4 regions of the Psychrosphaera aquimarina genome follow, and region 4 is predicted to be linked to each of the others. Evidence: predicted binding sites of a transcription regulator. Region 4 holds the regulator's gene; each other region holds the start of a gene.
What was found. The regulator ArgR, encoded in region 4, controls arginine synthesis, uptake and breakdown. The targets are predictions, from matches to a motif close to ANTGAATANNTATTCANT.
Positions count from the first base shown of each region.

Region 1: a site for ArgR is predicted at 2,699-2,716, ahead of argC (N-acetyl-gamma-glutamyl-phosphate reductase). Genes of this name have one in related genera too.
Region 2: a site for ArgR is predicted at 3,681-3,698, ahead of RT723_RS13700 (OadG family protein). Genes of this name have one in related genera too.
Region 3: a site for ArgR is predicted at 3,909-3,926, ahead of RT723_RS03585 (N-acetylmuramoyl-L-alanine amidase). Genes of this name have one in related genera too.

Region 1 covers NZ_JAWCUA010000010.1:1,064,927-1,070,864, reverse strand. Annotated here, with positions in the region: partial or broken gene RT723_RS16800 (heme ABC transporter permease) at 1-554, opposite strand, end outside; partial or broken gene ccmB (heme exporter protein CcmB) at 558-1,257, opposite strand; gene ccmA (cytochrome c biogenesis heme-transporting ATPase CcmA) at 1,254-1,883, opposite strand; gene RT723_RS16785 (hypothetical protein) at 2,034-2,669, shown strand; gene argC (N-acetyl-gamma-glutamyl-phosphate reductase) at 2,807-3,871, shown strand; gene argB (acetylglutamate kinase) at 3,874-4,665, shown strand; gene RT723_RS16770 (ornithine carbamoyltransferase) at 4,696-5,616, shown strand; gene RT723_RS16765 (argininosuccinate synthase) at 5,651-5,938, shown strand, end outside.
Region 2 covers NZ_JAWCUA010000010.1:386,462-392,399, forward strand. Annotated here, with positions in the region: gene lpdA (dihydrolipoyl dehydrogenase) at 1-193, shown strand, start outside; gene RT723_RS13670 (NCS2 family permease) at 456-1,748, opposite strand; gene RT723_RS13675 (nucleoside-binding protein) at 1,885-2,577, shown strand; gene csrA (carbon storage regulator CsrA) at 2,846-3,037, shown strand; tRNA gene RT723_RS13685 (tRNA-Ser) at 3,222-3,314, shown strand; tRNA gene RT723_RS13690 (tRNA-Arg) at 3,338-3,414, shown strand; tRNA gene RT723_RS13695 (tRNA-Arg) at 3,439-3,515, shown strand; gene RT723_RS13700 (OadG family protein) at 3,929-4,174, shown strand; gene oadA (sodium-extruding oxaloacetate decarboxylase subunit alpha) at 4,185-5,938, shown strand, end outside.
Region 3 covers NZ_JAWCUA010000003.1:95,317-101,254, forward strand. Annotated here, with positions in the region: gene rep (DNA helicase Rep) at 1-1,918, shown strand, start outside; gene RT723_RS18070 (PKD domain-containing protein) at 1,938-2,273, opposite strand; gene RT723_RS03585 (N-acetylmuramoyl-L-alanine amidase) at 2,264-3,655, opposite strand; gene RT723_RS03590 (c-type cytochrome) at 4,211-4,600, opposite strand; gene polA (DNA polymerase I) at 5,130-5,938, shown strand, end outside.
Region 4 covers NZ_JAWCUA010000007.1:797,162-803,099, reverse strand. Annotated here, with positions in the region: gene RT723_RS10120 (metallophosphoesterase family protein) at 1-313, opposite strand, end outside; gene RT723_RS10115 (hypothetical protein) at 313-876, opposite strand; gene RT723_RS10110 (Dyp-type peroxidase) at 984-1,904, shown strand; gene RT723_RS10105 (P-II family nitrogen regulator) at 2,051-2,389, shown strand; partial or broken gene RT723_RS10100 (ammonium transporter) at 2,401-3,608, shown strand; gene argR (transcriptional regulator ArgR) at 3,663-4,127, opposite strand; gene mdh (malate dehydrogenase) at 4,273-5,217, shown strand; gene RT723_RS10085 (hypothetical protein) at 5,439-5,938, opposite strand, start outside.

The sequences.
Region 1 (5,938 bases), on a different contig from region 4:
TTGATGTAAGGTATTCCACCACTCAACCGAGTAATGGATGATAGGCACATTGATAACCCCAACGATGGCTAAAATAGATGATGCTCTTGCCGCTGTCCGTTTATCTTCAAAAGAATTATATAAAGCGATAACCCCTAGGTATAAAAACAATAGGATTAATTCTGACGTTAATCTGGCGTCCCAAACCCACCAAGCGCCCCACATAGGCTTCCCCAAATAGCACCACTAATCAGCGCTAAAAAAGTAAAAGCCGCGCCAACGGGCGCAATGGCATAAACCGCGAGTTCAGCATTTCTAATTTGCCAAACTATACCAATCAACCCACAAATGGCCATTGAGGTATAAGCGCCCATTGACCAAATTGCCGTTGGTACATGGAAATAAATAATTCGAAAGCTATCGCCTTGTTGATAGTCTGAAGGCGCATAAAAAAGTCCCCAAATAGAACCTGACACTAATGTGATCACCGCTAACCAAGAAAAGTATGGCAATAAGCGATAACACAACTTATAGGTAGTTTCTGCCTTTGCGTAGGGATGTAACCATTTCCACATAACTTAATTCACCGTATTTTTTAAAGCGGCTGCGATAGCAACCGGAGCGAAAAAACAACTCACTAATAACATACTGATCAAAATAGACATTTGACCTGTGTAACTCATATTTAACGTCGCGGCTTCAATTAACGACGTAGCAAATATTAACACTGGTATATAAAGAGGTAATACTAATAAACTTAAAAGTACCCCCCTGATTTAAGCCTACCGTTAACGCATTACCGATAGCGCCAACAAACAATAATATTGGCGTCCCTACCAATAAGCTCAACATCAAAGCCGGTATCACATGCGTTTCAATATTCATCAACAAAGCTAACACTGGGGTTATTAATACTAATACTGAGCATGAGATAAACCATGCAGCAAGTAATTTAGCCCCGACCAAGAGTGACATCGGCACAGTAGACAATAACCAAGCTTCAATAGTTCCCTCTTGATAATCTTGTCTAAATAAACGTTCAACCACCAACATAATGGCTAAAATGGCGGCAATCCAAATAACCCCAGGCCCTATCATTTGTAAAGTTTTTGGGGCTGGTGAGATACCTAACGGGAATAAAGTAACAACAATTAGAAAAAACACCACTGGTTGAACTAATTGTGTAGGCTTTTGCCAAGCTAATTTAATCTCTCGAATAAAAATAGACTTAAACGCGGACCAATAGGAAAGTGGTTTAGATGTGCTGAGATTGTTCATATTATCTCACCAGTATTATCAGTGAGTTTAATCGTGTGTAACTGAGCAAAGTCTTGCGATAAATCTTGGTGACTCGTTAATAAGATCATGCCACCAGATGTTAAGTGCGAATTAAAGCGTTGTTGTAATAATTGCACACCACTTTTATCTATCGCTGTAAAAGGTTCATCCAATACCCACAGCTTAGTATTAGTGAGCCATAATCTAGCTAAAGCAACACGGCGATGTTGACCGGCAGATAATGAATGGCATGGGATATGTTCAAGACCGGTAAGCCCTACTTTTGTTAACGCAGAATCAAAGTCGTCATTTTGTGTCGGATTAAGCGCAGACCAAAACTCAAGGTTTTGCCATGGCGTTAAATCCGAATTAATTGCAAACTTATGACCTAAGAAAAACACTTGCTGTAAAAATAGCTCAGCTTGTTGCGTTGTACTCTTACCAGACCATATTACCTGACCTTCGTCAGCTCTAAACAGACCTAAAATTGCTCTTAACAAAGTTGATTTGCCAGCACCATTTGGCCCTTCAATTTGACAGATCTGGTGTTCAGATAAGACAAAATTGAGATCAGCAAACAAACAGCGATTCTGACGAAAACAGGTTAAACCTTGAACTTCAAGCAAAACAACAACTTACTAAGTATTTTAAATTGCCGAATTGTATCACAGGCTCTTACTCGCTTTATAGATCTTAAATAAGTTAATTTAACAATTCAAAATATCGTCAATTCATTGTTTAATGGAGGTCATTACTCTTTGTAAAGGAACATACGAATGTTAAAAATATTCCCCAAAGGCTTTAAATTTAACAAGGACTTAATAAAGCTAAGAGCTGGTTTGCAATGGTTAATGTTAACTCTAACATTAACTTTTCTAACAGCTTGTGTCAGTCAAGCTGATCTTGTCATATTAAAAGTTGGTTCTACTGAGGACATTCCAGATATCAATCAGAAATATGACATACAACTAAATCAACTAAAAATAGGCATGAGCAAAGCGCAAGTGACCGCTTTATTTCCAAATATGGAAAAAGAATGTTTTGAATCTGGAATATGCAACTTTACCGTTTTTGATGAAACTTACATCCAAGTTGATAAAAGAGCCGGTGACTTAAATTTACTGACCACTTCATTAGTCTCTCTATTGGGACTCACCTGTATATTAAGTAAAAATGAGTGTAACGAAGCCATCATTGCAGCATTAAACGTTACCCTTGCATCGAACATATCAAGGCATGACATCCAAACAACATCATCAGGCAACCCAATTTTAACTTTATTACAATGGATCAACATAGAATTTGTTGATGGAAAAGTTACTCAATGGGCGATTAATGAACCTTTGCCACAATTCCAACCTAAAACCTTTGATAATAAATTACCAAGTTTGGAAGATGCGTTAGCCTTATAAAAAAGCATGAACACGATAAAAAACCAACAATTGAATATAAATTCACTTTATTTGCATTTTTATTGTTTACATCACAATAATAATCTGTGATTATCCTGATCAACGTAATTAGTAAAATATTTTCAGCAGTAATTTAAATGGCAAACAACAAAAACATTCCTTGTGTCGTATTTGGGGCAAGTGGTTATGCTGGTGTAGAGTTGGCAAAAATGATTGTCAACCACCCTACTTTCTCATTGGAAGCTTTATTTGTATCTGAGCAAAGCAGTGACGCCAATAAATTATTGTCAGATCTTTATCCTAAATATAAAGGTCTACTCGATTTCACTCTTGTTCCTGGTGGAAAAGCGAATATTGAAGCCCTGAAGTCAACTTTAAGTGGTGTTGACCAAGGGCTTATTTTTTTAGCGACGCCCCATGAATTCAGTCATGATATAGCCAATTCATTAACCGCAATTAATATTACGGTTCTAGACTTGTCAGGCGGCTTCCGTTTACAAGATCCGGACTTATACCCAGAATATTATGGCTTTGCTCATCAATATGCCGGGCAATTAAGTGACATTCCTTATGGTTTACCTGAGTGGAATGCACATAATTTAAAAGACAAAGCGTTAATTTCTTTACCCGGTTGTTACCCAACCGCTTCTCAAATGGCGATTAAACCATTAGTTAAAAGCGAGTTATTAACGGATCAGTGTACACCTGTTATTAATGCAATTAGTGGCGTAAGTGGTGCTGGCAGAAAAGCCGCATTAGCAACTAGCTTTTGTGAATTAAGTTTAAAACCTTATAACTTGTTTGTTCATCGTCATCTGCCTGAAATATGCCAAGAAGTAGGTAGAAAAGTCATCTTTACGCCACATGTGGCTAATTTTGACAGAGGCATTCTTGCCACTATTGTTATGCAAGTAAAAGAAGGCACGACATTAGAACAGATCAATATGGCTTTTGAATCACAATATTCGGACAAACCCTTTGTACGTTTACGTTCTGAAGCGCCTCATATAAACGATGTAGCTCATACTCCTTATTGTGATTTGTATTGGCAATTAAATGGCACAGATTTAATCGTGATAAGTGCAATAGATAATGTACTAAAAGGTGCGTCTTCGCAGGCTATTCAATGCGCTAATATTATTTGTGGTTTACATGAAGGACTTGGTTTATTGCCTACTTCACAAACGCAAGGGGCTATTTGACAATGAGCACGACCAACCTAGCTAGCCCTATCGTTTTTAAATTAGGCGGCGAAGCCCTTACAGATAAAGTGGCGTTAGCTGAGTTTTTACAACAAATTGCTAACATCAAACAAACTCGTCCCGTTGTTATAGTTCATGGTGGCGGGCCTCAAGTTGAAGAAATGATGTTAGCAACTCAATTAGACACCACCAAAGTTGATGGTGTTAGAGCAACACCACTTACCCACTTACCATTTGTTGTTGGTGCTCTTGCTGGTGTGGCCAGTCAGCAATTATTAGCAGCATGTAAATCTTTACAGGTAAATGCCGTCGCATTAAGTCTTGCAGATGCTGATTTATTTGATGCACATATTAAATCAGAAAAATTAGGCGCTGTGGGTGAAGTACAACCAAATAATCCAAGCGCGATCAACGCATTATTAGACAATGGCTTTGTCGTGTTAATTAACTCAATTGGTTGTGATGCCAACGGTCAAACACTTAATATCAATGCAGATGATGCCGCGGTGGCAACAGCAAAATTATTACAAGCTGACTTATGTTTGTTAAGTAACGTTGCCGGTGTATTAGATGCTGAAAAACAATTAATTCAATCCCTCGATAAAGAATCAATTTCAAACCTTATTCACACAGGAGTGATACGGGATGGCATGGTAGTGAAAGTAAACGCTGCTTATGACGCCGCCCGACTTTTACGACGACCTGTGCATATCGGTAGTTGGCAAGATTCTAACGCGTTAAACAAGTTACATTTGTCTGAACAAATACAACTTGGCACTCAAATTAATGCTTAAGCAAACAAATTAAATAAATACAGGTACACAATGACTTTATATAACCAGTCAGTTTTGGGTGATTTAGACATCTCACCGCAACAATTAAAAGATATTTTATTATTGGCCATCGACATGAAGGCAACACCAGAAAAGTATGGTGATGCTTTAAAAGGTAAATCGATTGCTACATTATATGAAAAGCCATCGTTAAGAACACGTGTCAGTTTTGATGTAGGTATTAATAAATTAGGCGGCCATGCCGTTTATTTGGACCAACAAAATGGGGCTATGGGTAAACGTGAGGATGTGGCAGACTTTGGTGCCAACCTTTCATGTTGGTGTGACGCGATTGTCGCACGAGTGATGTCACATGCAACATTAACAACCTTAAAGTCAGCAGCGTCTGTACCCGTTGTAAATTCATTATGTGACCTTTACCACCCTTGCCAAGCCTTGGCTGACTATATGACTTTACAAGAGTTATTTGGCGAGGTAAAAGGATTAACGTTAGCTTATATTGGTGACGGCAATAATGTGACCCATTCATTAATGTTAGCTGGCGCGCAATTAGGTGTGAATTTAGTTGTATTAACACCTGAAGGTTATGGCGTTGATGAGCAAATAGTGCAACAAGCGACTAAGATTGCAGACGAGAACCAATGTACTGTCACAGTAACAAACGATGTAAATGCATTAGGTAACGTAGATGCTATTTACGCAGACACTTGGATTTCGATGGGCGATGACAAAAGCTTAGAGCAAATATTAGGTACGTTTAAACCTTACCAGATCACCAAAGAATTAATGCAGTCGGCCAATGCAAAGTATTTTATGCATTGCCAACCTGCACATAGAGATGAGGAAGTCACTGCGGATGTTTTAGACTCAGAGCAATCTGTCATTCTAAGACAAGCAGAGAACAGAATGTGGGCTCAAAACGCCCTACTTCACAGCATATTAGTAAAATAAAACAATTTAGAATATAAAGATTAAGAGATAAAAAATGGCAATTGCACAAAACAAAGAAATTAAAAAAATCGTATTAGCTTACTCTGGTGGTTTAGATACTTCAGCTATTATTCCTTGGTTAAAAGAGCAATATGGCGAAAGCGTTGAAGTCATTGCATTTGCTGCAAATGTTGGTCAAGGCGATGACGAACTTGAAGGCATTGAAGCAAAAGCAATCGCATCGGGCGCTAGTGAATGTCACGTATTAGATTTACAAGAAGAATTTGTAAACGACATCATCTTCCCAACCCTAAAAACGGGTGCTATCTACGAAAGTGAATAC
Region 2 (5,938 bases), on a different contig from region 4:
TATTGTTGGTATTAACGCTGGTGAAATGCTTGGTGAAATTGGCTTGGCAATTGAAATGGGCGCTGATGCGGAAGATATCGCATTAACGGTTCATGCTCATCCAACATTAAATGAATCAATTGGTCTTGCGGCAGAAATGTACGAAGGTTCAATTACTGATTTACCAAACCCAAAAGCAAAGAAGAAAAAATAAATTCATATTAGAATTGAATTAAAGGAATTACATCCTTGTACCTTTGATATTAATTCTTCCCTGAATTGAATCAAAGGAATTACATCCATGTACCTTTGATATTAATTCTTCCCTGAATTGAATCAAAGGGATTACATCCATGTACTTTTGACATTAATTCTTCCCTGAATTAAAAAATGCCGACGTAAGTCGGCATTTTTATATCTACTATTTAAACGTTACAATCTAATTTCACATTAGGGAGCTGTCCTACAAAGGTGAGTTATCCCACAAAAGCAATTTTGGCGACAAACAAAGCAGTTAAAAACCAAACACTTTTACTTACTTCATTTGCTTTACCACAAAGGGCTTTGGTAAAGGTGTATGTAATAAAAGCTAATGTAATACCATGTGCAATTGAAAAGGTAAGTGGTGTGAATAATAAGATAACGGTAACAGGCGCGGCTTCAGTAATATCTCCCCAATCAATGTCTTTTAAGTTAAATAACATTAATATCGCTACATAAAAAATAGCACCAGTTGTGGCATAAACAGGGATCATGCCTGCTAATGGGGCAAAGAAAATACTTAATACAAACAAAACACCCACAACCACGGCTGTGAGTCCTGTTCGTCCACCTTCTGCAACACCTGCAGCGCTTTCAATATAACTTGTTGTGGTAGAGGTGCCTAAGGCTGCACCAGATAAGGTTGCGATTGAATCACTTGATAATGCTTTTCCCAAACGCTCAATGTTGCCTTTATCATCAGTCAGCCCTGCACGTTGTGTTACCGCAATCAAAGTACCTGATGTATCAAACAAATCGACAAACAAAAAAGCAAATACAACGCTTAACATTCCAATTTCAGCGGCTGATGCGATGTCCATTTGCATAAAGGTTGGCGCAAGAGAGGGAGGAGCCGAAACGATACCTGCATAAGTAACATCGCCGAAAATCACGCCAACTACGGTCATCGCTAAAATAGCAATCATAACAGCGCCTGGGATTTTACGAGCCGTGAATGCAGCTATTAGAAAAAATCCAATTATACTCATCAGCGGCACAAAAGAAGTGATATCACCTAAAGCTACAAATGTTGCAGGGTGAGCAACTATAATCCCTGCATTCTTAAGTGCGATAAGCGCTAAAAATGAACCTATACCAGTAGCAATACCTAGTTTTAGTGTCTTTGGAATTGCATTGATGATCCATTCTCTTACTTTAAATAAGCTCAGAAGTAGAAAGATAACCCCAGATAAAAAGACGGCACCTAATGCAGTTTGCCATGAATGCCCCATGCCTAAAACAACGCCATAAGTAAAAAATGCGTTTAAGCCCATACCGGGTGCTAACGCTATTGGGTAGTTAGCGATAAAGCCCATGATAAAACAACCAATGGCTGCAGCTAAGCAGGTTGCAACAAAAACGGCACCTTTGTCCATACCAGCGTCCGCTAATATAGATGGGTTAACAAAGATAATGTAGGCCATGGTTAAAAACGTAGTTAACCCCGCCATCATTTCAGTTTTAACCGTTGTTCCATGAGCTGAAAGTTTAAATAATCTTTCTAACATATTGTTATATCTCTATTTTTAAATGAAATGAAAGTGTAATAAATATTGCTGTTTTTTACACCAACAAATTGAAATTAAACTACATTTGTATAGAATCTCGGCGCTTATGCCCCAAATTACATACAGAGAGATAAACATGTTAAAGCGATTAATAGTTACATCCTTATTTTTAATAATCACAGCGTCAGTGAATGCTAAAACAGTTTGGTCTAATTACAGTATTAGTTACCTATTAGGAGATAGTTATGAAGTGGGAGACTCATCGAGGGAAGTCATAACTTTTGAATATACGGCGGGCACAACTTGGGGGGATACATTTATGTTTTTTGACCGTTTGGAATCAAGTGATGGTTCTGTCGAGACCTACGGTGAGTTTGCCCCACGTTATAAAATTAAAGATTTAGATGGGTTTATTAAAAGTGTGTATATTGCCCCTGCTATTGAAATGGGACCGGGGACAAACTATTTGTTGGGTGTCGGGACTGATTTAGCGGTGCCTAATTTTAACTTTTTTCAATTAAATGCGTATATACGTGACAATGCTGATGGCGATATGAGCTTTCAAACTACAGTCGTTTGGGGATTACCTATCGGTCCTTTGACTTATGGTGGTTTTATAGACTTCGCCACCGGTGTTGATAATACGGTGTTTGGTGATACACAAGCCCAACTTAATTTTACCTCTCAATTAAAATATGACATTGCCGAGTATTTAGGCTCAGATACTAAAGTTTTTATAGGTGTAGAGTATGTGTTTTGGAATAATAAATTTGGTATAGACGGTGTAGATGAAAGAAATATGAATTTATTAATGCAATATCACTTTTAACGGCAGCACCTTGTGATAGAGCTTTGTCATTCACAGCAATTAAAGCTGAATTAATTATAAAATTGGTGCGCAAGTTTTTAATTCTATTGCTATTATCTAAGTAACGCTGTGTGAGCAGTTAATCAAAGCAGGGTTATTTTTTAGATTAAAATAACTGCAAAAATTGTAAGATGCTTTGAGTCTAGGTAGAATGAGAATCTTCGACCTAGTCGAAAATGGAGCTTTTTATAAAGCTATATATAAGCAAGTGGCATAAAAGGAGCTAATAATGCTTATACTAACTCGTCGTGTTGGTGAAACGTTAATGGTAGGTGATGAAGTTACAGTTACGGTTTTAGGTGTAAAGGGCAACCAAGTAAGAATTGGTGTTAATGCTCCTAAAGAAGTAGCAGTTCATCGCGAAGAGATATACATGCGAATTCAAGCTGAGAAGGGCGGTCAACCCTCTGACGCAGAATAGCGATAAACCGGCTTTAAGCCGGTTTTTTTCTTTTAAGGTCTAAAATAGTAAATCATCTAGGCAAAAAAGTGACAAAAATTGAACGTTAATTTAAATATTGGTTATTTTCGAATCAATCAGTAATTTAATTAAAGTTTTTATTTGACATATATTCTTAGATCATTACTATACACGCCACATTGATGGAGAGGTGGCCGAGTGGCTGAAGGCGCTCCCCTGCTAAGGGAGTATAGGGTTTGTAGCCCTATCGGGGGTTCGAATCCCCCCTTCTCCGCCATTCAATGTATTTTGTGATAATGCGCGCTCGTAGCTCAGCTGGATAGAGTACCTGGCTACGAACCAGGCGGTCGGAGGTTCGAATCCTCCCGAGCGCGCCATCATTACAAAAGAAGACTTATTGCGCGCTCGTAGCTCAGCTGGATAGAGTACCTGGCTACGAACCAGGCGGTCGGAGGTTCGAATCCTCCCGAGCGCGCCATATCTTCTTCTTACCTCAATAGTAAAAATCCACAAATCTAAAAAACATCCCCTTTTATTTTTAAATTTATAGCTATACTCATCTTGGCTTTAATTAATGCTAAACATCTTAGTTTTGTTACTTTAAAATTAGAAGTTTTTGACATTTATCCAAATAATTATTCAAATTAAATTATTATTTATTCAAATTAAATTATTATTTATTCAATATTAATATACCCTGTAAGTTAAGTGTTTAGCTGACAATTAAGCCATATCATTAAAATTTTTCTTTCAATTAGAAACGTTTTTGTGTTACTTAAGAGCTAATACTCTAAATTTGATTTTCAGATCTGATGATCAAATAAAAATAAAATCATTTTCAAACGATTTGCAAATCAAAGATAAACAATAATAAACGGGTAGTTAAAATTTATGAACGTATCAGAGCTGCTAGCTGAGGCTGGCATACTTATGGCGGTAGGAATGTTAGTTGTATTCCTTTTTTTGTCGGTATTAATTGTTGCTATAAAACTGTTAACCAAATTTGCCGAAGCCTATCCAGATCCAGTGAAACTCACTCGCACACCAATTAACCCAATAAATTCTAATAAAACGTCGCCACAGGTGATTGCAGCTATCACTGCCGCCGTAAAACAACATAAAGCGCGAAATAAATAGAGGACGGAACATGAAAAAGCCATTGTTACTTACTGAGTTGGTGCTGCGTGATGCACATCAGTCATTACTTGCAACTCGAATGCGTCTGGAAGATATGCTTCCAATCGCGGGTAAATTAGATCAAGTTGGTTTTTGGTCAATGGAATCTTGGGGCGGCGCAACATTTGATTCTTGTATCCGATACCTAGGTGAAGATCCTTGGGAACGTATTCGTGCTTTAAAACAAGCTATGCCAAATACAAAACAACAAATGTTACTACGTGGCCAAAACTTACTAGGTTATCGCCATTACGCCGACGATGTTGTTCGTAAATTTGTTGAACGTGCACATACTAATGGTGTAGATGTATTTAGAATTTTTGATGCGATGAATGACATCAGAAACTTAGAAACTGCCGTCAAATCAGCCATCGATGTTGGCGCTCATGCCCAAGGTACTATTTCATATACGGTTAGCCCGGTTCATAACTTACAAATGTGGTTAGACATGGCAAAACGATTAGAAGATATGGGTTGCCACTCTATTTGTATCAAAGATATGGCGGGTTTGTTAAGACCTTATGAATGTGAAGAATTAATCACCAACTTAAAAGCAACAGTTGATTTACCAATTGCAATGCAGTGTCACGCAACTACCGGACTTTCAACGGCAACTTACCAAAAAGCGATAGATGCTGGAATCGATATGCTAGATTCTGCAGTATCGTCAATGAGTATGACTTACGGCCACAGTCCAACAGAGACGATGGTTGCGATAGTTGAAGGAACAGATAGAGATACTGGCTTAGATTTAGTGCTATTAGCTGAAATAGCAGCTTATTTCAGAGAAGTTAGAAAGAAATACGCTAAATTTGAAGGCAGCTTAAAAGGTGTCGACTCTCGAATTTTATTAGCCCAAGTTCCTGGAGGCATGTTAACTAACATGGAAAACCAACTTCGCGAGCAGGGCGCTGAAGATAAAATGGATGAAGTATTAAAAGAGATCCCTAAAGTTCGTAAAGATTTAGGGCAAATTCCTTTAGTAACACCAACGTCACAGATTGTTGGTACTCAAGCGGTATTAAACGTATTAACAGGTGAGCGTTATAAGTCAATCACTAAAGAAACCGCTGGTGTTTTAAAAGGTGAATACGGAGCAACTGCTGCTCCAGTTAGTGCTGAATTACAAGCCAGAGTGTTAGATGGTGGTGAAGCAATTACTTGTCGTCCAGCGGATAATATTGAAGATGAATTAGTTAAATTAACTGACGAGCTTGACGGTATTGCCGCGGAAAAAGGGCTAACTCTTGCCGATGAAAAAATTGATGATGTATTAACCTATGCGTTATTCCCACAAATCGGTCTTAAGTTCTTAGAAAATCGTAATAATCCTTCTGCGTTTGAACCAGTTCCAACCGGTGAAATAGAAACTCCTAAACAAGCTTCAACCAATCCAGATGCGCCGGAAGCTTATAGTGTTTCTGTTGATGGTAAAGTATATGAAGTTGTAGTTGCCCCTTCAGGTGAGTTAACCAGTGTTGTACAGGGCGCTCAAAAAGATGAAGCTCACACTCAACATACAACGGTCACCGCAAGTGAAACTCTTAACGCACCTTTAGCGGGTAATATATTTAAAATCTTAGTGTCTCCAGGCAGCGTTGTGGAAGATGGTGAAGTAGTTATCATCATGGAAGCAATGAAAATGGAAACTGAGATTCGAGCAGCCTCTTCAGGCACAATAGCCTCAATCAACATCAAAGAAGGCGACGCTGTTTCAACAGGCGA
Region 3 (5,938 bases), on a different contig from region 4:
CAATAAGATTGGGCACCTGATTGAAAATTGTAATGTTCCTGCCAATAAAATCGCAGCCGTGACTTTCACCAATAAAGCGGCACGAGAAATGAAAGAGCGGGTAAAACAATCAATTGATAAAGATAAGGTGAAAGGACTAAAAATCTCTACTTTTCACACCTTAGGTTTAGATATCATAAAAAAGGAAATTAAGATCCTTGGTTATAAATCAAACTTTTCGTTATTTGATGATCAAGATTGTTTTGCGTTATTAAAAGAACTAACCGAAACGGAACTAGGCGAAGATAAAGAAAGCATTTACCAACTGATAAATAAGATATCTAGTTGGAAAAATGAATTAATGTTGCCACAAGCTGCCATCAGCCAAGCCACCGACCCAGAAACCGCACTTCTTGCTGAATTATACCAAAGATATCAATCACAAATGCGTGCCTACAATGCCCTTGATTTTGACGATTTGATATTAATACCCACGTTATTATTCAGAAACTACCCTGAAGTTATTGAGCGTTGGCAAGACAAAATCCACTATCTATTAGTGGATGAATATCAAGATACCAATACTAGCCAATATGAATTGGTTAAGATGTTGGTGGGTAAACGTGCGCAATTTACTGTTGTTGGTGACGACGACCAATCCATTTATTCTTGGCGTGGCGCTAAACCACAGAACTTAGTTTTATTAAGTAAGGACTTTCCTAATCTTAATCTGATTAAACTAGAACAAAATTATCGTTCTGTAGGCTGTGTATTGCATGCAGCTAATGTATTGATTGATAAAAATCCACACGTGTTTGATAAAAAATTAAAAACCAACATGGAATATGGTAATCCAATACGCGTCATTCAAACTAAAAATGAAGACAATGAAGCTGAACGTGTAATCGCTGAAATTATCGGTCACCGATTTACCAATAAAACCCACTATGGTGATTACGCGATTTTATACCGGGGCAATCATCAAAGTCGTATTTTTGAAAAATTACTAACCACCAATAGGATCCCTTATAAAATCAGTGGTGGTACGTCATTTTTTTCTCGCTCTGAAATTAAAGATATTATGGCGTATTTACGTCTTGTGGTTAACCAAGATGACGACAACGCCTTTTTACGTATTGTAAATACTCCCCGCCGACAAATCGGACCGACAACATTAGAAAAACTTGGTCATTTAGCGAATGACAAACACATTAGTTTATTTGAAGCTGCATTTGATAGTGCATTTATTGGTATGGTTACCGGACAAGCTAAATCGGCCATGCAATATTTCACGCGTTGGATTGTTGAAATAAGCGATCAAGTATTACGTAGTGAACCGTTAGATGCGGTAAAAGAATTACTAAAAGGCATTCACTACGAAGATTGGTTATTCGAAACAAGTTCTAGTCCTAAAGCCGCCGAAATGAGAATGAAAAACGTCAGTGAGTTATACAAGTGGGTTACTCAAATGTTGCAAGGCGACAGTGAACACGAGCCGTTAACATTAGCGGAAGTTGTAAACAAACTGACATTACGTGACATGATGGAACGTAATGAAGACGAAGATGAAGGTAACAACCAAGTTCAATTAATGACAATGCATGCGTCCAAAGGTTTAGAATTTCCTTACGTATTTATGGTTGGTATGGAAGAAGGCTTTCTACCACATCAATCAAGCATTGACGAAAACAACATTGAAGAAGAACGACGCCTTGCTTATGTAGGTATCACTCGAGCACAAAAAGAGTTGGTATTAACTTACACCAAAGAAAGAAGACAATACGGTGAAACCGTCATGAGTGAACCATCTCGATTTATTGAAGAACTTGATCAAAAAGATCTTAGATGGGAGAAAAGCGGACAAGCGGTACCAGAAGCGCAACGAAAAGAAAAAAACAAAACTAATATAGCAAATTTAAGAGCCATGCTTAAAAAGTAAATTTACGGCTTTTTTATTATTAAGATATTAAATCAGAACGTAAATTATATAGATGAGATGAGATATTATTAACCTTTCTCCTTATAAAACTAAGTGCAACTAAGTAGACTAAAAGTAAATTCATTGAGCCTCCACTACTTTTCTTTATGATTGTAGCTTGCTGTATTATAGAATCCTTGGCGGCATCATTATCGATAACGGTAAGGGTCACTTCATAATCACCTGAATCCGAAAACTCATGCCATACTTGGTTACCTGAAGTGCTTGAGCTCCCAGTAAAAACCCACTGATAATCGACAATTGAACCATCACTATCGGTTGAGGCTCTCGCATCAAACCGACATTTTAGCTCAATACATGAATAGGTAAATTTAGCTTCAGGTGCAACGTTAGGGGGAGGTCTCCTTCATCTGGGTTTACTCTCGCATAATATCCCTGCCAATCCCAATTTATACCAGGATCTGTGTGAGTTTGATCTGGATAATGTTGATGCCCTTTTACCGATATTTCGTACTCCAAAGTAACAACATTATGGTGCGCTTGCTCTTGATAAGCCTTGGAACAATCAATGTTTTTTCGACTACATAAATCGAGCGAAAGATCAGCCGAAGATTGATACATAGCCTCGGTATACCAACTGGCATTATCAACCCAACCTTCATGTTCAATACCAATACTATATGGATTCGCTGTCCTTGCGTGCCATGCTTTATCATTTTCTCTGACCATTTGAGTAACTTGCCCATCAGAGCTTCGGATTATGTAATGTGCTGACACTTGTGAGGCGGGATTAATTAACCAATTAATTGAACCTGAATACGAACCTTGGGTCGTGTGAATTACGATATGACTTATTTGACTACCACTACGAGAACTTTTGTTTGGACTTTCTTTCCAAATTGCACCTTCATAATCGACAACTACTGAGCTAGTTTGATACTTATTATCTGATGTTTTGCTAGATTTATTAAATGATTGATTCTCTGGCTCTTGTTCTTGTTTAATTGATTCTTCAATAAAATCTTCTGACTGCCTAACTCTAATACTCTTTTTACTGGCATCTAAAATCATATGTGGCGCTTGTAACTGCTGTAATTCTTTTTTATTAAAAGCAAGTGACCAATCAATAGCTTGTGCTTTGATCATAATGCCATCTTTTAGAATACCGGTATTGGCGATTAATAAAGCGTCATAAGCATAACTTTCTCGGGCATAGTTATTAATTTGAGTTGAAGCGCTTATCCCCGACATGTGTTCTAACACTTTGCGAGTACTAGCCAGTCCTTTACCTATACTTTTTGAAGACTGTAATTTGTGAGCTAAAAAAGAAGCCGTAGCAAAAATATGTTCTTCAACATTATCGATTAGACGTTGCTCATCTACTCCGCTATGTTTGGCTACTTGAGATAGAGTATTTACAAATCCAAAGTTATTTGTGTTGTACAAACCAAAAAGACCAATGGATTGCGGACGCATATCATGAATAATAGAATCAGAAGGTATTCGATGCTGCCAACGACTTGCGGTATAAGCCAAACTCTCCAATATACCATCAGGCAAATTAGGATAACGCGTATAAGCTAAGTCAAAGTAGTATTTATATTCAGCTCTGTCTTGAATTAACTCACTTTGAAAGTTCTGATTTTCCAGATGTTCAACACCTAATGTAGAAGCCAATACATTAGAACCGCAGCAAAGCAATATTATGAAACAACCAATTTTTCCCAACCTATCCATTTTAGTTTTCCTTTATGACAGTGATACTTTTAACCAAAACACGTCCCTTTAAATAGGTTTAAACACTCAAACATTGTATGTTTTTCACCCACTGGGAATATTTTACCAACACTAAAGATAGGGGTAGGAATATAATATTCCCTATTTGGGTGTTTTTCTAAAGATTGACTAAATGATTAGCTATTGAACCTAGTAAAAAGACTAAGTCGAAGAAGGTAAGGTATTTTAATATTTTGGTTTAAATATCCGCTCTATTGAATATATAAACATTAACTTAAGAGAGTTGTAGATAAGGTTTAGGGGAACTGTTCATTAATTGTTAAAGCTGTAAATTCCTATAGTTTAAATTGTGTATATCCGTGCTCTTGGCCATAAAAACAAAATTTTTAGTCGGCCAGCAATCAATTTATAGCAATCCGTCCATGTTATCCGCATCAGGCCTGTTTAAATGCATCCATAGATCGCAGTCTGTGGTATACAGTGATCTTGAGAGTCAAAAAATAAGTAATAAAAAAGGGCAATAAATGCCCTTTTTTATCAATTGAATTAATTCAATTATTTTAACATAAACTCAATAGCTGCTTTAATTTCATCATTTGAACAAGCCATACATGTTCCTTTTGGCGGCATTGCATTAAAACCGTTAATAGCATGATCTAACAATGTGCTCATACCTTTCGCTTCTCTTGGTCCCCATGCTGCAGCATCGCCTTTTTTAGGTGCACCCATAGCGCCAGTACCATGACAAGCGAAACAGGATTGTTGATAAACGTCTGCACCAGATTTAGGTCCTGCAGGTTCTGCTGGCTTTGCAGGTTCTGCTCCAGCAAGATACACTTGTCCAACTGGCTGAATTCTTTTCTCAACATCATTTTTAGTTGGTTCAGTTGCAAGAACTGATGTTATAGACAGAACAGTTAAAAGTGTTACAAGTATTTTTCTCATTGTGAGCTCACCTATTATTTAAGATACAAACGTATTGTACCTTGTAATTTCTATCGATTGAATATCCACTGCGATATTATGGGTTTATAACCCCTACCAAATCAAGTAAATGCCTATATTTATTTATTTTTTTATATGGAATTAACTACTTAGACTGTAGTCAGCTGTGTTTAAATATTATTATTGTAAAATAATATAAAAAAGAGCTAGATCCAACTCAATTTTATGTGTAAGTTATCTGTCCTGTTTTTCACAAACAGGACAAAAAGTGACCCGTTAGAGGTTCACCAATGGAATATAATAATAACAATATCGGAGCCGTCATAGACGCTTATATACAATTAATACATCTTTATATATTTAAAACATTTGCTTAACTAAGTAGATTTTTATTCACCTACTTATCCACAAGTTTAAAATGTTATTCACAAATTTAATATCATGTTGAACGCTATGCCTATAGCGGTTTTCGACATTTTATGTCATTCTTATTCACTAATTTATTCAAAGTAATCTGGAAATAATCCACATGACTACTGATCGCATTTCAGACCCTAATTTGCCTTTAATTTTAGTTGATGGTTCTTCGTACTTATTTCGTGCTTATCATTCACCTCCACATTTAACTAATTCTCGTGGCGAATCAACCGGTGCTATCTATGGCGTGATCAACATGCTTAAAAGTTTAGTTAGACAGTACTCACCTCAACAAATGATAGTTATATTTGATGCTAAAGGTCCAACATTTAGAAATGATATGTATGCTGAATACAAAGCAAACAGACCGCCAATGCCTGATGATCTTAGATATCAAATAGAACCTTTACATAAAATAATTGAAGCTATGGGGTTACCCATTATCGCTATCGAAGGCGTTGAAGCCGATGACGTCATTGGAACCATTGCTCACGAACAATCTCAATTAGGCAATAAAGTATTGATCAGTACGGGCGACAAGGACATGGCACAACTTGTTAACGAACATGTCACGCTTATTAATACCATGACAAATACAATCTTGACCCCTGAAGGGGTTGAGACCAAATTTGGTGTTAAACCAGAATTAATCATAGATTACTTGGCATTAATGGGTGATAAGGTAGACAACATCCCGGGGATTCCTGGCGTTGGTGAAAAAACTGCCGTGGCCCTTATCCAAGGATTAGGCAGTATCAAAAACATCTATCAGCATATCGATGATGTCGCTGCATTAGGGTTCCGGGGCTCAAAGACAATGCCGACTAAGCTTATTGATAATAAAGAGCAACTAGAGCTTTCTTATCAACTTGCCACCATTAAACTCGATGTTGATCACGGTATTTCTGCTGACAACATGTT
Region 4 (5,938 bases):
CGTATTCTTTTTCAACGCCAGTCTCTGTTAAATCACCTAACAGCAAAACAAAATCAACTTTATTTATTTTGTTAATTTTTTTTATTGTTAACTCAAGATCACCAGGGTATTGCTGCGGATCACCAATAACAGCGACACTAAAATCCGTTTTATCCTTATAACGCTTTTCGATTAGGTTGAGCCATTCTAAGTTAGCTTCAAGGTTTAACGTGTCACAATTGACATCGTTTTCCCAAGGGGATATATCAAACCGACATGAAGATATTAATAATGAAGTTATGGTTGCAAACATGATTTTTTTTATTAATGTCATTATAAATCCACCCTAAATCCAATTCCGTAACTTAAAATGCCTTCTAAGCCTAAAAACCGGTAGTTGTCTCGATAAAACTCAAAATTTCTAACGTAATTAATCAAACCAATATCTAATACACTCCAGTCCCAGTAAAACTCAACTCCATCTTGTAAAACAAAGTTTGTTTGCATACTAAAAATTACACGTCGGGCACTAGGTAAGTAGTAGTCTTTTGGGATGTCGTCAGGTAAAGTTTTATAAATATCATTGTCTTCCCCTCGTAATACAGTCACTGAAAAGCTATAAGGTTTCCACATGATTTCTTGGCCAATTGATATAAACGGGTATGACTTTGTTGGGGTATATCGGTATTTTAAACTAAGTAATGTCATATCATCATGATCAGCTAACTCAGGTACGTACCCTGCACCTATCGATAATGTGTGTTTATTTATGAATGTATAGCTATAAAAAGCATGGCCTAACCCCACAAGCCCAGAAGTTTGAAACTCTAGCTGTTGTTCACCTGACTTACTGGGCGCTGAAAATAAAAGTGATATAAATAAAAGAAGTATTCGCATCGATAATGTAAAGTATTCGTAATAAGTATTGGTAGTATAGACCAACCGGTCGGTACAATTAAGTATATTATTTTTATCAACATCATAAATGTAACTAGGAGTGATTCATGGCAAGAGAGCAATGGGGGATATGTGGTGAAGCAAATTTACACGGACTTCATTTGTTTTTTAATGCACACGATGGTTATGAACCCGTAATACGTGAAGCATTAAGTCAGTTACCAATAATATTAGAAGAGATAAACGAACAATTTTCTGAGGCGATGTTTAGTGGCGTTATCGCAATTGGATCTAGTTTTTGGGATGAGTTGTACCCGGATAAAAAACCTGAAGAATTGAGGCCTTTTCCAGCCATCCATCACGAAGACAGACACATGCCTGCTGTACCAGTCGACTTATATGTACAATTAAGGTCGGACAGACAAGATGTAAATTATATTGCTTGCAGACGGTTAATGAGCTTATTTGGTGAGATGATAGAATTAATTGAACAAGTGCCTTGTTTCCGTTATCTAGATGGGCGTGATTTAACGGGCTTTGTTGATGGCACCGAAAACCCTAAAGGCCGAAAACGAAGAGATGTAGCATTGGTAAAAGACGGTTCGTTTGCAGGGGGAAGTTACGTTCATGTGCAAAGATATCGTCATAATTTAGCCCGCTGGGAACAAGTACCTACTGAAGATCAAGAGTTAATCATTGGACGAACTAAAATTGATGACATTGAAATGTCAAAAGAAGAAATGCCGGAAACTGCTCATGTAAAAAGAGCAAATGTGAAAGACGAAGATGGCAATGGCTTAGAACTCATGCGTCAAAGTATGCCTTACGGTAATGTTTCCACCCAAGGTTTATTGTTTGTATCTTACTGTGCCAATGCCACTAATTTTGAGCGTATTTTACATAATATGGTGTTTGGTACTGATGAAGGTAATTACGATCATTTACTCGACTATACCACGGCAGAGACCGGTGCTGCCTTTTTTGCTCCTTCTATAGATTTCCTTACTTCTCAGGGAAATATAGATTAACAAGCCTTAATTACCTTCATAAACTCACTTATATATAATAAAAATTATTATGTATAAGTGAGGCAAACTCATATATTTTCTTATATGCTCCCTTTGCATAGTTAAGCTAATTGTTAGCATAACTAGTTAAATGGGTTCATATAATAATGAAAAAAATAGAAGCGATAGTTAAACCTTTTAGACTGGATGATGTGAGAGAAGCATTATCTGAAATTGGTACGGTGGGGATGACCATTACCGAAGTTAAAGGCTTTGGACGCCAAAAGGGGCATACCGAGACTTACCGTGGCGCTGAATATCAAGTTGATTTCCTTCCTAAAGTAAAAATTGATCTCATTGTCTCTGACGATGATGTTGAACGTTGCATAGAAGCCATCATAAAAGCGGCTCATACTGGTAAAGTTGGAGATGGTAAAGTATTTGTCTCTGATGTTGAACGCGTTATTCGTATACGTACGGGTGAACAAGATAACGAAGCTATTTAGGAGTATTGATTTTGGATCAAGTAAATAGTGCAGTAGAGACCTTAGTTCAGAGTTCAAATACGTTATTTATATTATTAGGTGCCATCATGGTGTTTGCTATGCATGCCGGTTTTGCTTTTTTAGAAGTAGGGACGGTTAGGCATAAAAACCAAGTAAATGCGTTAGTAAAGATCATGGCCGATTTTGGCGTTTCATGTATAGCGTACTTTTTCATTGGCTATTGGGTTGCATACGACACCACTTTTTTTGCCAGTGCAGAAGTGTTGTCACAAAATAATGGTTATGACCTAGTTAAATTTTTCTTTTTAATGACCTTTGCCGCCGCAATACCGGCTATAGTTTCTGGTGGTATCGCCGAACGTGGCCGTTTTTATCCTTTCTTATTTGCGTCTATGTTAATCGTAGGTTTGGTGTATCCATTTTTTGAAGGCCTTATCTGGAACGGCAATTTGGGTTTTCAAGCTTGGTTAGAAATGACCACTGGGGCGCAATTTCATGACTTCGCGGGTTCCGTTGTTGTACATGCTGTTGGCGGATGGTTAGCCTTTGTCGCTGTATTATTTCTAGGCATGCGCCAAGGTCGCCGCCGGGGTGGTAAATTAGTTGCGTTTGCTCCTTCCAATATACCGTTTTTAGCTTTAGGTGCATGGATCTTAAGTATTGGGTGGTTTGGTTTTAATGTGATGTCAGCCCAAACGTTGGATGGCATATCGGGCTTAGTTGCTGTCAACTCACTAATGGCTATGGTGGGGGGTATTATTGCTTCGTTATACTTTGGTAAAAACGACCCAGGTTTCATTCATAATGGGCCTCTGGCTGGGCTTGTGGCGGTATGCGCAGGTTCAGATATTATGCATCCAATCGGCTCACTAGTGGTAGGCTTAGTTGCTGGTGGGCTATTTGTTTGGTTATTTACCTATGTACAAAACAAATTTAAGTTTGATGATGTATTAGGTGTGTGGCCTTTACACGGTGTATGTGGTGCGTGGGGGGGATAGCTGCGGGTATCTTCGGCAGTGAGGCGTTTGGCGGTTTAGGTGGCGTTTCGTTCTCGGCGCAAATAATAGGGACATTAAGTGGAATTGCATTAGCTGTAGCTGGTGGGGCAATAGTCTATGGACTCATAAACTTATTATTTGGATTAAGGCTTTCTGAAGAACAAGAGTTTGATGGTGCTGATTTATCTATTCATAAAATTGCGTCAACCAATGATGAATAAACATTAGTCGTTAAAACAACGAGCGCAACACTTTTAAGTGCTGCGCTTTTTTATTTATACAGATTCAAATAATTGTCTGATGTTTTTAATTGTATGTTCGATGTCACTGACTTTCAGTGGGGCGATAAATATAGTGTCATCACCTGCAATAGTACCTAATACACCTTCTGCTTTACCGACTGAATCTAACAATCGGGCAATAAGCTGTGCTGCACCTGGGCTAGTACGTATGATCACCATAGATTCATTGTGTTCAATGTCTAATACTAACTGTCTTAATGGGCTTTTAGCCGTTGGCATGCCTAACTCAGCAGGTAAACAATACACCATTTCTAGTTTGGCATTACGTGTTCTTACTGCGCCAAATTTAGTCAATAATCTGGATACTTTTGATTGACTCACATTATCAAATCCAAGCCCTTTTAAGGCCTCGACGATATCGCCTTGAGAACCGAATCTTTCTTCTTTTAACAGCGCTTTAAATGACTTAATTAATTCTTCTTGTTTTACTTGGCTCATGGATTCCCCTTCTAACTTGGGCGCAGTTTAAAGTATTTAACTAAAATATACTAATTTAGACTAAATGCTAATTGAGTTTTTACTCATATTTAAGTATGGTTTGCCCGCAAAATGTACTCTACACAAAATGACTTCGGAGAAGAATATGAAAGTTGCAGTATTAGGTGCCGCAGGCGGTATAGGTCAAGCTCTATCTTTATTACTAAAAACTCAATTACCAGCGGGCACAGAATTAGCGCTATATGATGTTGCGCCAGTTGTTCCAGGTGTTGCTGTTGATTTGAGCCACATACCTACAGCTGTAAAAGTGGAAGGTTTTGGTGCTGATGACTTAGATAAAGCATTAACGGGTGCTGACGTTGTATTAATTCCAGCTGGCGTACCTCGTAAGCCTGGCATGGACCGTTCAGATTTATTTAACATCAATGCTGGTATCGTTAGAAACTTAATTGATGCAATTGCAGATCACGCTCCAGAAGCATGTATCGGTATCATTACTAATCCAGTTAACACGACTGTTGCAATCGCAGCAGAAGCATTAAAAGCGAAAGGTAAATATAACCCAGCTAAATTGTTTGGTGTAACAACACTAGACGTTATCCGTGCTGAAACGTTTGTTGCTGAATTAAAAGGCTTAGACGTAGAAGAAATCGTTGTTCCAGTTATCGGTGGACACAGTGGTACTACAATTCTTCCATTACTTTCACAAGTTGAAGGTGCTGATTTCACACAAGAAGAGATTGAGCAATTAACTCACCGTATCCAGAATGCGGGTACTGAAGTTGTTGAAGCTAAAGCGGGTGGCGGTTCTGCTACATTATCAATGGGACTTGCAGCTGCACGTTTCTGCTTAAGCTTAGTAGATGCATTAAACGGCGAAGACGACGTTTATGAATATACTTATGTTGAAGGCGACGGCGAAGATGCTCGTTTCTTTGCACAACCAGTATTAATTGGTAAAGACGGCGTGAAAGAAATTTTACATTACGGCGATATCAGTGAATATGAAGCTAAATGTAAAGCTGACATGTTAGACGGTCTTAAAGCTGACATTAAATTAGGCGAAGATTTTGTTAATAATCCAGCATAATAAGCTATAAGCTATAAGCTATAAGCTATAAGCTATAAGCTATAAGCTATAAGCTATAAGCTATAAGCTATAAGCTATAAGCTATAAGCTATAAGCTATAAGCTATAAGCTATAAGCTATAAGAGAAAGGTGCATATTGAATGCACCTTTTTTTATGTCCGAAATATGAGTGATAATGTTGCGAAACTGATATGACTCCATAAAAGTAGACTTTATTTTAGTTATAGTGCTTTTAATCTTGCAATTATATTTTGGTGATCTGATGTTGAAGCACTTTCAAAAAGTTCATGTTTTATTTCAAGGGTATAAGTAAAGTCACTTTGCTGTAAACTTAATTTAGGGTTAATAATTGTCCAATATATTGATAATGGCTTATCTGCAGAAAGCCCAGAGTAATTTGTGTTTGCGTAATGTTTTAGAAGTAATAGTAAGTCGATAAATAAAACATCAAAGATACAATTATGGGCTATTTCCATTGAGTAGTTTTCTTTGGGTTTTAATATTTTTCTAGCGAATTTTTTTCTAGAATTAGAAGCTGGACTTTCATATAAGCAAGCAATAGCAAGTAGTAAAATATGCGAGTGTTCTTTTAATTTATATTTTTTAGCAAGATTGAAGATTTTATCTAAGATACTATTTTTATTTTTATATGAAACTGATTGATATATAAATGGACTAACTTCCATCAAAAAACCAATGAAATCATTATAATTTTTTGTTA